Linked DNA regions of Prochlorococcus marinus str. AS9601. The protein of the gene in region 1 interacts with the protein of each later gene in a pairwise test. Links are inferred from orthologs where the notes say so. Each region holds a gene or a part of one and is shown on either strand. Other genes may lie near its edges.

Region 1 (3,261 bases):
TAATGATATTTTGCTATTAAGTTTGATATCTGCCATCAAATCGCCAATTATCTTACATTTATATTTATATCTTTTAGGTATTGACTCTTTTACTTTTACATTCATAGCAGCGATTGCGTTGGTCCATTTAGGCCATCGTGAAACCCATTCAGCATATGTAATATTTAAATAACCTAATCTTTTAGCTAATAAAATGCTCCAAAATTGATCCCCACCAAGGAAAATAACCACCCCTTTTTTGGGCCAATATGCAAAAGAATGTGGATTTATTAATAATTTCCAAAAACTTTTGGATTTTGTAATTAATTCGAATTTATTCCATGAATTTGCAACTAAAAATTCTTTACCGGTGGCATTTGGGCAAGGAACAAGGACTAATCTAAGAGTGATATCTTGTTTATCGTAATCACGTAATGATCTATTTACTTTTTTAAGCTCATCTATTACAGGATTTACCCATGTGGTTAATTCACCAGGACCATTGGAAATTATAACTACTGCAACTGATTTTTTTTTCATTGCAGTCAAGCCAGAATACATTAAATGCGGACGGCGAGACTTGAACTCGCAAGGCCGAAGCCACACGCTCCTTAGACGTGCGCGTCTACCAATTCCGCCACGTCCGCAAAGGGTTTTAAGCAACCGGGGGATACCTAAACCTTAAAAATATCATACATTATTGGCTGAAATAAGGATCTAGTTCGAAAAGAGAATTTTTGAAGATCATGATTATTTTTCTATTGCATAAAACAAATATTTATACATATATAACGTTTTAGGTTGTATTGTAAAAAATGTCCTCTGATTACTAAAAAAATTTGTTGAATACTTTGGCAAATAATTTTTTATTTTAAGTCATTTCATTTCTTCAATTTTATTTTCATAATGGTTGAAAAAGTTTTAATTGCTAATCGTGGAGAAATAGCTTTACGAATTGTCAGAAGTTGTAGAGAACTAGGGATTGCAACAGTTGCAGTTTTTAGCACTGTTGATAAAAAAGCATTGCATGTTCAGCTTGCTGATGAGGCGGTTTGCGTCGGAGATTCATTAAGTAATAAGAGTTATTTAAATATTCCAAATATACTTGCTGCTGCTACATCAAGAGGAGTTGATGCTATTCATCCTGGTTATGGATTTCTTGCGGAAAATGATAAATTTGCTGAGATGTGTAACGATCATGGCATAGTTTTTATTGGCCCATCTCCTAAAGCTATTAGATCTATGGGAGATAAATCTACAGCTAAAGAAACTATGGAAGCAGTTGGAGTTCCAACAGTACCTGGCAGTAAAGGCTTGTTATCAAATGTTGATGAGGCTTATAAATTGGCAGATGATATTGGCTATCCGGTAATTATTAAAGCGACTGCTGGAGGAGGCGGAAGAGGTATGAGGTTGGTTGAAAACTCCAATAATCTAGAAAAAATGTTTAAAGCAGCTCAAGGCGAAGCAGAAGCAGCTTTTGGTAATGATGGTTTATATATGGAGAAATTTATAAAGAAGCCAAGACATGTAGAAATTCAAATTTTGGCTGACAGGTCGGGTAATGTTGTTCACTTAGGAGAGCGAGATTGTTCAGTTCAAAGAAGACATCAGAAGTTACTAGAAGAGTCTCCCAGTCCTGCAATTAACCCTGCGCTAAGAAAAAAAATGGGGAACGCAGCTATTGCTGCTGCAAAAAGTATCGGCTACGAAGGAGCGGGGACAGTTGAATTTTTAGTTGATGATGATGATAATTTTTATTTTATGGAAATGAATACTAGGATTCAAGTTGAACATCCTGTTACTGAAATGGTTACAGGAGTAGATTTAATAGCTGAGCAAATTAAAATCGCAAGCGGAGCAAACTTGGAATTTAGTCAGGATGATATCCATTTAAACGGTCATGCCATTGAATGTAGAATCAATGCTGAAGATCCTTCTCACAATTTCCGACCATCACCTGGAAAAATAACTGGGTGGCTTCCTCCTGGTGGCCCTGGTGTAAGGGTGGATAGTCATGTTTATACAGGCTATGAAATACCTCCTTTCTATGACTCATTAATTGGTAAATTAATAGTCTGGGGAAAAGATCGTAATACTGCAATTAAACGTATGAATAGGGCTTTAAATGAATGTGCGGTCACTGGTATTCCTACAACAATTAACTTTCATCTAACTTTACTAAATAAATCTAAATTTAAGCAGGGTAAGATACATACTAAATATGTAGAAGAAGAATTATTGCCAAATTACTGAGAAATAATTAATTATTTCTATGAAATATGTGTATGTAATGCAAGTTTTACAAGCCCTTGCTGACCGACTAAAATTTCTCTTAAAAAGCTTATAACTCCGATCCAAATTACGGGTCCAACATCAACACCTCCAATAGGAGGAATTAGTTTTCTTGTTAAATTAAGAATAGAGCTTGATGGTATTGAAATTAATAACCATAAACCTTTATTTAAATCAATTTTTGGATACCAAGTAAGTATTAATCTTATTAGAAAAACTATAGTTAGATATGAAAGAGAAATTCCTAAACTAATATCTAAGATTTTAAGAGAGTTTACAAGCAAGAAATCACAATTATTTAACTCATCTTAATAAATAACCCATTGAAACGTATTTAATTCGTATTATAAATTGAGAATTTAATATTTAAAAAGTGTTTCAAATCTCAAATTTATTAATAGCCGCAGATTTTTCTGCTGAAGTTGCTAATAATTCAGCAGTTGGTATGATAGGTAGTTTTATTGCGGCTGCCTTACTTATCGTTGTTCCAGCTACTGCATTTTTGATTTTTGTTAGCCAGAAAGATTCCCTCGATCGTACTTCTACTGGAAGACGCTAGTTTTTGTAGAAGTTTTAAGTACACTATATATATGGGATACAAGTAATCCTTTAAAAAATAAATTTTTGGAGAAAGAATGTGGTCAATGCTAGTCTCAATTGGGCCAGTATTGTTGGTATAGTTCTCGCTGTATGTGGGGGAGGCCTTTATTTCTTGAGGTCCTTTAAGCCTGCCTTGGCAAGGGATTATGATGTTTTTTTCGCAGCAATTGGACTTTTGTGTGGAGGAATATTATTTTTTCAAGGCTGGAGGTTAGATCCTATCCTTCAGTTTGGTCAGTTTTTACTTGCAGGAACTACAGTTTTTTTCGCATATGAAAGTGTGCGATTGAGGGGAGTTGCTACTGATCAAGCTAGAAGATCATCTTATTTTGATGATGATCCTATTTCTGATGGTCCCAGAAATTCTAGAGGCCGATTTAATGACGA
Region 2 (3,310 bases), 1.2 Mb from region 1 along the record:
CTAATTGAATGCAAGTATTTGCAGGGTAGAAACTTAATTCATCTTTTGAAAAATTTTCTAGTAGTATTCTCCCAATTCCAAACCAGAGAGGATCTCCTCTTGAAATTAAAATAACATCAGTTTTTTGTGATCTAAGCCAGTTAACAAGTTCCTGATTACTGTTGCTCGAAAAAAATAATTTATTTTTTTCTAAACCATTTTCGCTCCATGATTTTATTTTTTCAAAATATGAATTTGGAACTGCAATATTTTCTGTTTCTAAAAATAGATTTTGTAATTTGAAAGATAGATCCTCAAATTTATAAGAATTAATTCCTACTACATGAATTTTTCTTTTTTTTTCAGTCATGAATATTTAATTAAAAGAAACTTATTTATTTGAATGTTTTATTAAATTATCTTATGATTATTCGAACTTCCATAATAAATCAATTGTCTGAAAGAAGAAAGAGATTACATGATTTATTATTAACTCTAATAAACAAAGATAGTGAATTAGAGTTAATTGAAGAAGATTCTAGCGATTTAACATCTAGCTATTCCGAAAAAGACACTTTGAATTTATCTCGAGTTATAGAAAAAAATCGTAAAATAATCAAAAGATATCAAGCTATTGTAAGAACAGCTGTTACTCTTGATGCCCTAATGGATTCTGAAAATGAAGAAAATTACAAAATCAAATAAAAATATTTTTTTAAAAAAAATATTACCTTTACTTTTACTACTATCCTTTATTTTTAACCCATTAAAAGTATCCGCAGAAGTTACAGAAACAGAAATAAATGGGGAATTTATGAATGCCAGCAGTGAGTTTTTAAGAGATTTGGACTTTGAAACTTGGCAATTAGTTGCCTATAAATCACCTCTTTTTGAAGATAAATTGATCTTGAGAGTAATAGGATATCCAGGAAACCTTAGGATTGATCATCCCACTGACTTGAGGGTTGAATCAGGGAGAAAACAGTGGCTTTTAGATGATAAAACATTACTTAATGTTGAATTGGCAAATGATCGAAGACAAGCTGCAGCAGAATTCGATCTTGATGAATTGATTAAAAATTTAGATAAAAATAGACCATTAAGATTATCTTTGTCGGGAGTTTTTTCTGAGTTACCTGTTCCTCCTTTTGTTGTTAAAGAATGGAGATCATTAAACTGAATTTGACTTTTGGAGATGACTGAAAAAAATGTAAGCCATATAAAATGGATGAAAAGAGCAATCTTTTTGGCTTCTTTAGGAAAAAATACAACGAGTCCTAACCCTAGGGTGGGAGCAGTGATAATTGATAAGAATGGAAAGCTTATTGCAGAAGGATTTCATTACAAGGCTGGCATGCCCCATGCTGAAGCGATGGCTTTTAATAATTTAAAAAAAGATCCCAAAGGTGGATCAATTTATGTAAATCTTGAACCTTGCTGTCACCAAGGTAGAACACCGCCATGTGTAGATAAAGTGATATCCTCGGGGATAAAAAAGGCTTATATATCTATTGAAGACCCTGATGCAAGAGTCGCTGGTAAAGGTATTAAACTGTTAGAAGAAGCTGGAATACAAGTTCATTTAGGATTATGTAAAAAGGAATCCTTAGATTTAAATAACGCTTTCATTCATAGGAATATTACTAACAAGGCATTTGGAGTTTTTAAATGGGCAATGAGTATTGATGGGAGAATAGCTTTAAAAAATGGAAAAAGTAAATGGATTACTAATGAAGAATCAAGAGCATTAGTACACTCTTTTAGATCAGAATTTGATGCAATAATCATTGGCGGAAACACATTAAGAAGAGATAATCCCCTTTTGACTACAAGAGGTTTAAAAAATCCTGAGCCTTTGCGAGTTGTGTTTACAAAAAGTTTAGACCTGCCAACAAAATCTAATCTTTGGGATTGTAATAAAGCAAAAACATTAGTTATTTATGATTCTTCAACTGCAAATGAAAGCTACCTTAATAGGATTCCAAAATCTGTTGAAATTGAAAAGGTATCATCAGATAATCCAGAGTTAATTTCAAAAATACTTGCTAAAAGGGGATGTAATAAAGTTTTGTGGGAATGTGGTCCTCGATTGGCTACTGCCGCAATTAAATCTAATTGTATTCAAGAAATTATAACTTTTATTGCTCCAAAAATTTTAGGAGGAGAAAATAGTATGAATCCCCTTGGGGATTTTGAGTTTGGAGAAATGCATGAAATTATTAAATTAAGCGAATCTCAGCATAGTTTGATTGGTGATGATATATGCGTTAAGGGTTCATTGAAAAATTAATTTTTAAGAAATTTTATATGGGTTAAAGTACCGTACGGTTCTCACCCAAAAAAAACAATACAGATACGAAACCCCTTCGTTTAGTTTATAATAAGTTCAAATTTGACCACAATTATGCCAATAAGACAAGACGATAATCAACCTAATAGAAGATTTGGAATTGTAAATATCATTTTGATAGGGGTTGGAGCATTACTCCTATTTAGTAGCCTCTTCCCTAGTCAAAATATGCAAATTCCTAGGGTTCCTTATTCTTTATTTATTGATCAGGTTAATGATGGGGAAGTTAAGCGTGCTTACATCACACAAGAACAAATTAGATATGAATTAAATGGAGCTGAAGAAGGAGCTCCTTCAGTATTGGCTACTACTCCAATATTTGATATGGACCTTCCACAAAGATTAGAGAGTAAAGGGGTTGAATTCGCTGCTGCGCCTCCTAAAAAACCTAATTTCTTCTCAACAATTTTAAGTTGGGTTGTTCCTCCTTTGATTTTTATCCTTGTCTTACAATTCTTTGCTAGAAGAAGTATGGGTGGTGGTGGAGCTCAAGGAGCTCTAAGTTTTACTAAAAGTAAAGCTAAAGTTTATGTGCCAGATGATGAATCAAAAGTAACATTTGCAGATGTAGCTGGAGTTGATGAAGCTAAGGATGAATTAACAGAAATAGTTGATTTTTTAAAAAAACCTGAAAGATATACTGATATTGGAGCGCGAATACCTAAGGGTGTACTCCTTGTAGGACCTCCAGGAACAGGAAAAACTCTTCTCTCAAAGGCTGTAGCTGGTGAGGCAGAAGTCCCTTTCTTCATTATTTCAGGTTCTGAATTTGTTGAGCTTTTTGTAGGTGCAGGTGCGGCAAGAGTTAGGGATTTGTTTGAACAAGCAAAGAAAAAAGCTCCTTGCATTATTTTTATTGATGAATTAGATGCTATAGGTAAAAGTCGTTCTGGGTCTATGGGAGTAGTTGGCGGAAATGACGAAAGAGAACAAACTCTAAATCAGTTGCTAACTGAAATGGATGGTTTCGCTTCAGCTGAT

The links.
Region 2: the proteins of accC (region 1) and ribD interact in binary tests that used the Escherichia coli proteins (3 or more experiments, as listed by UniProt). The link is inferred for Prochlorococcus marinus str. AS9601 from one-to-one orthologs.

What each region holds. Positions count from the first base shown.
Region 1 is NC_008816.1:76,173-79,433, forward strand. Bases 133-3,060 are described here. They hold accC (acetyl-CoA carboxylase biotin carboxylase subunit), read left to right. Parts: upstream 133-885; coding sequence 886-2,235; downstream 2,236-3,060. Other genes in these bases: A9601_RS09450 (hypothetical protein), read right to left, coding at 133-540; A9601_RS09465 (YggT family protein), read right to left, coding at 2,253-2,558; psbX (photosystem II reaction center X protein), read left to right, coding at 2,648-2,833; A9601_RS09475 (Ycf66 family protein), read left to right, coding at 2,912-3,060. In the rest of the region: more of A9601_RS09450, read right to left, coding at 1-132; more of A9601_RS09475, read left to right, coding at 3,061-3,261. UniProt on the Escherichia coli protein: This protein is a component of the acetyl coenzyme A carboxylase complex; first, biotin carboxylase catalyzes the carboxylation of the carrier protein and then the transcarboxylase transfers the carboxyl group to form malonyl-CoA.
Region 2 is NC_008816.1:1,248,366-1,251,675, reverse strand. Bases 245-3,221 are described here. They hold ribD (bifunctional diaminohydroxyphosphoribosylaminopyrimidine deaminase/5-amino-6-(5-phosphoribosylamino)uracil reductase RibD), read left to right. Parts: upstream 245-1,174; coding sequence 1,175-2,269; downstream 2,270-3,221. Other genes in these bases: ftsH (ATP-dependent zinc metalloprotease FtsH), read left to right, coding at 2,384-3,221; A9601_RS16040 (DUF3122 domain-containing protein), read left to right, coding at 659-1,159; A9601_RS16045 (hypothetical protein), read left to right, coding at 433-684; A9601_RS16050 (bifunctional cobalt-precorrin-7 (C(5))-methyltransferase/cobalt-precorrin-6B (C(15))-methyltransferase), read right to left, coding at 245-349. Also shown: more of A9601_RS16050, read right to left, coding at 1-244; more of ftsH, read left to right, coding at 3,222-3,310. UniProt on the Escherichia coli protein: Converts 2,5-diamino-6-(ribosylamino)-4(3h)-pyrimidinone 5'-phosphate into 5-amino-6-(ribosylamino)-2,4(1h,3h)-pyrimidinedione 5'-phosphate.